Regions from separate parts of the Oceanobacillus sp. M60 genome, predicted to be linked through region 1. Evidence: riboswitches for the same ligand, from Rfam matches in the RefSeq annotation. Region 1 holds a riboswitch; the other holds the start of a gene.
What was found. Region 1 has a riboswitch for lysine ahead of dapA (4-hydroxy-tetrahydrodipicolinate synthase). Riboswitches for the same ligand answer to the same signal wherever they lie in the genome.
Positions count from the first base shown of each region.

Region 1 (4,419 bases):
GAAGAAAGAAGCCTCTTCTCCACTTGGAATAATCCCGGCAAAAAATTCGGCAATTTTTAAGGAAACTATAACTAAAAAAAAAGCTGTTCCAATCGAAAGTGCCATGTCCTTCAAAGAAACTTCTTTCCTTTTCCAGAAGCTTTCTGCCAACGTTTTATCATCATCCGATTGATTCTTTTCTACCTCTTCCACATGCGGCGTCGGGTAACGTTTACGGATAAAATGAAGTGCAGGAATCATCATTAGAATAATAAACAGCAGTGCCATCATTAAATTATCCGCAACAACAGCGGCAGAAATAATTTCCCCCGGGGTTTCGAATTTAGCTGCCATAGCAGCAAAGTTCACGCCTCCTCCAATATAGGAAGCACCGAAAATCCCACTCAATTGGTCTAAAAAAGGTATGTGATTCCGTAAAGTAAAAAATGCAATAATCGTTCCTGCAACTGTGCCAATGGAGCTCAATAGGAAAATGAGCAACAATCTGCTGCTTTCCTTCCATATTTTTTTAAGATTAACGTGAAATAACAAAAGCGGTATTGCTAACGGTACAATAACAGACCATACTGCATCATATACCGGCGATTCTGTGGGAATAATTCCAAAGTTGGATAAAGCCATCGCCCCGACTAATGCAATAATGGCCCCAGTCACCTTGGAAGCCCAGCTGTAGCGTTGTTCTAAAAAAATACTGACAGACGCCCAGATAATGATAATCCCCCAAAGCGTAATGCTATCATCTGCTTGAATCAATGTTTCTTTCATCCACTCCCCGCCCCTTCTCTATTTTCGGTTGTATGTATCATATTTTACCACTTCATTTTAAATATTTGTTAGGTATTGTGGAGTGTTTTTTTGAAATTAACCTATCATGATGCAGAAAAATCCCCATCAAAAAAACCTCTCTAACCATTGTCAGAGAGGTTTTCAACAGGATTATTTCACTTGCTCTAATAACGCTAATTTATGGTTTAACGCTTGCAGCTGCTCATCATTTAATGGAAGCAGCGGCAAGCGAACACCGCCGACATGGACACCATTGCGATTTAATGCTGCTTTTACAGGAGCTGGACTCGGTGCTGCAAACATTTCCTGCATGACCGGCAGAATCCGCTGATGTATGGAAGCAGCTTTTTTCACGGCTCCCTGCTCATATGCAGCAATCATTTCCTGCATTTCATTGCCGATAACATGCCCGGAAACCGAAACAATGCCTATAGCTCCAACTGCAAGAGACGGAAGGGTCAAAGCGTCTTCCCCGCTGTATACAGAAAAGCTTGCATCTGTTTGGGCCGCCATTTCAGTTATCTTATCCATATTGCCGCTTGCATCTTTGATCGCCACAATATTATCAACCGCAGCCAAACGAATAACGGTATCTGCCGCCAGATCAACAGAAGTTCTGCCAGGCACATTATATAGCATGACCGGCAGCTGAACGGAATCAGCCACTGTTTTAAAATGCTCATATAAACCGTCCTGAGAAGGTTTATTATAATAAGGCGTTACAAGCATAATCGCATCCACACCAGTTTTTTCAGCTGCTTGTGATAACGCAATAGACCCTTTCGTCTGATTAGAACCGGTGCCCGCAATTACTGAAATTCTTCCATTTACTTTTTGTACCGTATGTGAAAATAATGCCAGTTTTTCTTCATCTGATAAAGTCGGTGACTCTCCAGTTGTTCCAGCTACCACCAATCCGTCTGAACCATTTTCGATAAGATGCTCGATTAACTGATCTAATGCCCCGTAATCAATTTCCTGCTGTTCGTTAAATGGCGTTACCATCGCCGTAACCACTTTTCCAAAATTCATAACAACACACCCTTTATATAATATCAACATTCTTTGATGAAAAATAGACGGATAGCACCGAAGTAAAGTGCCTTAAAAACTAGAGGGTGGAAAGTAATAAAGATAAGCAGAATCCGTATTATTGTTTGTTATTATTGTTTGTTCCAACTTTTTCAGGGTCCTTTTCTCTTATCATCATGCATTACTTCAATTATTTCCACAAAATAAAAAGCACCAACGGAGACCGCTGCTGCTTAAACACTTAATGTCCTCTCAGCTGATAGCCCTCCACATAGTTTCCTATATGACAGCACTGGATTTATTCAATACCAGTACCAGTATAATAAGAATAAGGCTTATTATACTTCGGCAAATTCCCCTTTCCATATGCTTCATCGTCAGCCTATTCTGTCTCAGCATATTTACTAATGGTTTTTGCACCTCTACCGTTCACCTATGAATAATGAATTTGTCTGTATTATAGCAAGAATAACAGAGAAACACAATTGAAAAATAGAGGTTTTTTCAAAAGAGCCAAAAAAGCTTTACAGCGTGCGCATCCTCCATGGTGTTAAAAAAACATGATGAAGTTTCTTTACTGGTAAACTATGCAAAATAAAAAAATAGGTGATTCCCCCGCCCCTCTATTCTTCCTCTTGCAGAAAATCCATAGACAGGTATCTTTCTCCGGTATCAGGTGCGATACAAACCACCTTTTGCTCAGGTTCCATGCGCTTGGCAACTTCTGTAGCTGCATAAATAGCAGCCGCTCCTGATGGTCCGACAAACAGGCCTTCCTTTTGGGCAAGCTCTTTTAATAAACTTAATGCCTGCTCATCATTGATTTGAATGATTTCATCATAAACCGATGTGTTTAAGATTTCAGGAACAAAACCCGGGCTGGTTCCCACTAATTTATGCGAACCAGGCTCTCCGCCGGATAGTACGGGAGAACCTTTAGGCTCCACCACAGCAATATGCAAATCCGGAATATAAGATCTTAGCGATTCTCCTGTACCTGTTACAGTTCCTCCTGTACCCGCAGTACAAACAAACGCATCCAATTGATGATTCAAATCATTTAAAATCTCCAGTGCTGTTGTATTACGATGCGCATCTGGATTTGCTATATTTTTAAATTGCTGTGGAATAAAACTGTTTGGTATTTCTTGTTGCAATTCTAATGCTTTTTGAATAGCGCCCGGCATTTTTTCACTGCTTGGTGTTAAAACCACTTTGGCTCCATATGCTTTCAAAAGATTTCGTCTTTCCTGCGTACTATTATCCGGCATTACCAGAATCGCCTGATATCCCTTTGCAGAGGCAGCCATGGCCAATCCGATTCCAGTATTTCCGCTTGTCGGCTCAATAATCGTATCTCCGGCCTTTATCAGTCCTTCCTGCTCAGCAATATGAATCATATGCACTGCAGCCCGGTCCTTCACACTGCCGCTTGGATTAAACATTTCCAGTTTCACATATATCTTTGCAGCATTTTCAGGCTGCAGTTTATTTAGTGTTATCATAGGAGTATCTCCCACGAGCTCTGTAATATTATCCGCTACTCTCATTTTTTATTCTCCTTCCTCATCCTTTAATAAACGTTTATCTACTGAAATATTTGGATTTAACTTCGCCAATTCTTCTACAAAAGCAAGCTTATCCTTGGGCGAAATAGCTATCAGATCATATTTTCCGCTTCGAATCTGGATACGGTCCAATGATAATGCCGGTGCAATTAGCGGCATCTTAGATTGAAGAATCAATTCCATATTTTCTATATAAATCGTTTGCCGGATAGGGCCATAATAAACAATTAACCGATCTCTATCAATTTTATATCCCGTGCGGAACCAGAACCAGAGCAATATACCGCATAACAGCAGCATAATCGCTACATTGATCACCTGGCCCCTGAATAGGGGAATGAGCACCCCGCTAATCACAATAGCCCAGAGAACGATTGCCATCCATTTATCCTTCTTTGATTTAAAATACATTCAATTCCCCCATTCATTCGAACAATATTCCTTCTTTTATTATAGCTTTTGTATGACTTTATACCAAACTTCAGCAATCCGTTTCTGTTATTTTTTTAACAATAAGGAAAACTTATACTGACTCACAATATGTTCTCTAAAAAGAACAAAAATAATTTCAGGCTTTATAGAAAGGAAGATATACTAGAGGTTATGTACATTCTCATCCGAAACAGAGAGTACAGACAAAAGCAAAAAGAGGGGTATTCTCTATACCCAGGGGAGGCACAAAGGATACCCCAGTTTATTCTAAAGATAAATTAAAACGATACAGATGTTTGATCCTTTATAGGTGCCAGTAACCGGTCTACATGCTTCCATTCCAGCTTATCTAATGCTGATGTCACTTTCTCTTCTTTAAAATTCCATTTAGAATCCTCTAAATCACAACTAATCGGAACATCACATTTAATTTCGGCAAGCGTCCGGGATAAATAGAGCATATCCATATCTGTCTGTAATTTATTTTGCACCCCTTTTGGAAGCTTTTCTATATTATTTACTAATTCATCAATGGTTCCGAATTCCTGTAATAATTTCAAGGCTGTTTTTTCTCCGATTCCTTTTACCCCTGGATAATTAT
Region 1 covers NZ_JBSSNH010000007.1:10,589-15,007, forward strand. The annotation lists gene ACW0TQ_RS16905 (DUF819 family protein) at 1-765, opposite strand, end outside; gene dapA (4-hydroxy-tetrahydrodipicolinate synthase) at 937-1,818, opposite strand; lysine riboswitch at 2,071-2,251, opposite strand; gene cysK (cysteine synthase A) at 2,442-3,368, opposite strand; gene ACW0TQ_RS16920 (PH domain-containing protein) at 3,372-3,797, opposite strand; gene ACW0TQ_RS16925 (5'-3' exonuclease) at 4,097-4,419, opposite strand, start outside.

Region 2 (4,419 bases), on a different contig from region 1:
GACAAGACCGATCATGGCAACTCCGAACTGGTTAATGAAATAATCGACATTATCTAAGAAGTACAAGCCACCTCTGGAAGCATATAATAAGGAAATCAATGCTGCGAGACCGCCTCCGAAAAGAACGGCTTTCGATCGTGTGATTTTAAACTTATCTACCAATGCTGCTACATACGCTTCTGTAATGGACATAAGAGATGTAATTCCGGCAAGCGTCAATGAGATAAAGAAGAGCGCTCCGAACAATCCATTAAATGCCGGCAACTCATTGATAATGGCCGGAAAGACAACAAAAGCAAGACCGACCCCGCCAGCGACGACATCATCCACACTGACACCGGCAGAAAATGCCATAAATCCTAATATTCCAAACACCCCAATTCCCGCTAATAATTCAAAGCCGGAATTTCCAAAACCAACAATAAATGCATTATTGGTAATATCAGATTTTTTAGGGAGATAACTTGAATACGTAATCATAATTGCAAAAGCAATCGATAAGCTGAAGAAAATTTGTCCATATGCTGCAATCCATACACTTGGTGACAAAATTTGACTGAAATCAGGTGTAAAGAAGGCATTCAATCCATTCATTGCTCCTGGCAGCGTGACTGCTCTTATTACAATAATAATAAATACGATGAGAAGCAAAGGAATAAAAATCCGGTTTGCAACCTCGATTCCTTTTTTTACACCGCGGAATAAAATTCCCAGCACCAATAGCCAAACAATCACTAACGGAATAACTACTCCCGGTACCAATCCGCCTATTTCCCCAGGAATCTCCGCCAATTGAAGATGCTCCCCAAATAAAAATCCTTCTGTATCTTCTCCCCAAGACAGATTAAACGAAAAGATAGAATAAGATATTGCCCAGGCAATAATTACCGAATAATATGTTGAAATAACAAAAGCAACAAGTACTGCCCACCATCCAATAAACTCTGTTTTCTTATTCATTTTTCGAAATGTCAAAGGTGCAGAACCCCGATACTTTTGACCCATGGTAAATTCCATAATTAAAATTGGAATACCCGCAGTCAGTAAAGCAAATAGATAAGGAATAAAAAATGCTCCGCCGCCATTTTCATAAGCAACAGCAGGAAATCTCCATATATTTCCTAAACCAACTGCTGATCCGACAGCCGCTAAAATAAACCCCGCCCTTGTTCCCCATTGTGATCGACTCTCCATCCATCATAACCCCCTTTTTTAATGAATAACAACAGAATGAAAGCGCATTAAATAAGAATAATAACAAAAATCATTACTTTCAGACTATTCATCTTGTATTATAGCTTTTTTGACATTTTTGTCAAATATCTAATTATGGAAATAGCAGGATTTAATTGCAATACCCTTATTACATCATAAAAGGCTTGGAATACTAAAATGTATTCCAAGCCTTCTGTTAAGATGCCTTCTTTTTATTTTTATTAATCAGGAAATGAGTAATCCAGACAATCCCAGCCAAAAGAACAAGCGTTACAGTTAAAGCTAACCACGTAGAATGAGTTAGTCCAATAACCAAGAAACCAATCAAAGCAGTAAAAGCAGCAATGAAAGCATAAGGCAGCTGTGTAATAACGTGGTCTATATGGTGCGCCCCGGCTCCGGTTGCAGATAAAATTGTTGTATCAGAAATAGGTGTACAATGATCACCGAACACTGCTCCGGCTAATACAGCCGCTAATGCAGGTAAAAATAGCCCCATATCTGTGTTCGCCATAACCTCCGCTGCAATCGGAAGCATAATGCCAAAAGTTCCCCATGATGACCCGGTTGCCAAAGCCATTAAACCGGCAATAATAAACAGAATAGCCGGCAGAAAATCTGCAGAAATAGAGGAATTATTTACTAAACCAGCTAAATAGCTTCCAGTCTCTAAAGCACCGATAATCGAACCAATCATCCACGCAAGAACGAGAATATTAATTGCAGGAATCATGGTTTTAAAGCCTTCAATAAAAATACGTCCCATGTCTGAGCGCGGTTTTCTTTGCTGCATATGAAAAATAATAGAAGTAAGAACAGCTGCAACACCGCCAATAATTAAGGAAAGATTAACATTCGTATTGGCAAAGGCATCAAGGATAGATGCGCTCCCTTCTGTTTCCATAATCCCTGTCACAATCATAGCAAGGACGGTAACAATAAATAAGACAATGATAGGAACAATTAAATGAAATACTTTTCCATCCTTATGCGGATCAAAAATATCACCTAAATCCCCAGAAACCTGATTTCTTTTTGGATCCAGCAGTTCTCCCTTTTCTTTTGCTCTTTTTTCATGCGTGCGCATCGGACCGATATCAAAATGAAAATACGCCACAATAAACACCAGAACAATCGAAGCAATCGCATAAAAGTTTAATGGAATCATTTGTATAAATGCTTCAATCGGCTGCAAATTTATAATTCCATTTGCTGCAAATAACCCGCCTAAAATACCAATAATATAGGCTCCCCAGCTTGATATAGGTGCGATTACGGTAACGGGAGCAGAACTGGAATCAATGTAATATGCCAGTTTCGCCCGGGAAATTTTTTGCCTGTCTGTTACAGGTCTTGCAATCTGTCCAACTGCTAAGCTGTTAAAATAGTCATCTATAAAAATAATCAATCCAATTACAGCAGTCATGATTTCCGCACCGGTACGTGTTTTCACCCGACGCAGCATCCAATCTCCAAAAGCTTTAGCCCCGCCAGAAGCTTGGAGAAACGCAGTAAGCACGCCCAGAAAGAGAAGAAAACTGATTAATAATAGATTCCCCATCTCCAAGGCTCCATCTGCATAAAAAATTGTATAAAATACCGTCCATATTTCTTTTAATGTTCCCCATATATGGAAATCATTTAATAATAATGCTCCTACAACAATCCCTGTTCCTATTGAGATAAGAACCTTTCTTGTTAACACCACTAATATCAGCATGACAATTGCAGGTATCAGTGACCAAAACGTACCTTCCATGTTAAGACCTCCAACGATTTATTTTCGAGCTGAGTATTTAAGCATTTTGAATAAGGTCAACGACGCGTAATGAATAATGGAAACTGCAGTTCCTTTTGAAATAATTACGTGCATATAACCGATTCGAAATAGGAAAGTAAGACACAGGGATATCTATCATACTCAAGTACTGTTTCACAGTAAAAACATATACAAATTACCCTTTAAAAACGCAAAAAAACAATGATAGAAAATAACCTATCATTGTTTCACCAATTCACGTTATCCTCCATTTCGATCAGTAGTTCTCCATGTAAATCATTACATGACAGCATAATACTTTTTCAGTAATATGCCAGCAATATAAAGCATGACCTCTTTATATACTTCGGCAAACTATCCTTTCTCCAGCAATCTTCGTTGTCATTCTCCTGCCGGATACTCATCTAATCTGCGCCTCTACCTCACCGATCTGATAAGGTTTTTATTCAATTATAAATATCTTCTCAACTAATTTGTACTATACTACATATTCAGTCGCTCTGCAAATCATCTTTTGGTACGGCAATATCAGGAGCATTTCCATCCCCGCCATAGAAATCAGGCACTTTTCCCATAATTGCGCCTCCATCTAAATAAAGCTCGGTATGTACAGTTCTAACTTCGGAGGTAAATGGCACAATAATTTGTACATCTGCTTCTACATTGATATACAGGGAAACCCAAGCTCCATTAATCCCAAATTCTTCTTTATCCTCGACCACATTTGTCCGCACTGCTCCAACCACTTCCATATTAATAGGAATTTTAGGACCTAAATTAGCCAGTACAGAATTTCCCGTTACTTGCCCTAAAGGAATCTCAATCAGCGTAGGATCAATCTGTACCCTGCCATCCGCACCGCCCTCATAGTCATAAGGCTCATGCAGATTATGCTCAAATTCAAGCTGCTCCCCCCGATTCACATGCGCAAAATACTCCTCTACCCGGTCAGTAGCTACCCGGTTGATTTCACTGATAACTGCAGGATCTCGGTTATATGTTACTAAATTTCCTTCATTGTCATAGGTAATGTTCAGGATATCCTCAAATCCATATTCCTCTACATAATATACAGCGGAGTTAATCGCTCTCGTAGCAAATTCATCCGCTTTTCGTTTGGCAATATCAATAACAATCGGTTCAATTTTGACGTTTATCAAATAAAAACTAAAGCCCACTACTGCAAAGAATAAAATTAACGTCAGCATCAGAATGGAGCGTCGAGAGGGGGGCATTCTTCTTTTTCTTCCCGTTCGCTTTCGAAATCGATATCTTCTTTTAAGTTTCAATGCAACAACCCCCTTCGTAATAATTTATGCAATTATGGAAGGGAATTAGAACAAAGGAAAATGGATTGGTTTTACATGTAAAAAGACACTTCTTCTGTCCCCTGCAAGAACAAAAAAAGTGTCTTTCCATGTATT
Region 2 covers NZ_JBSSNH010000005.1:49,837-54,255, forward strand. The annotation lists gene ACW0TQ_RS13425 (sodium-dependent transporter) at 1-1,194, opposite strand, end outside; gene ACW0TQ_RS13430 (Na+/H+ antiporter NhaC family protein) at 1,412-2,974, opposite strand; lysine riboswitch at 3,248-3,423, opposite strand; gene yunB (sporulation protein YunB) at 3,487-4,284, opposite strand; gene ACW0TQ_RS13440 (YunC family protein) at 4,418-4,419, opposite strand, start outside.
Region 2: it holds a riboswitch for lysine, as region 1 does, so the genes downstream of both, ACW0TQ_RS13430 (Na+/H+ antiporter NhaC family protein) here and dapA (4-hydroxy-tetrahydrodipicolinate synthase) in region 1, are expected to answer to the same signal.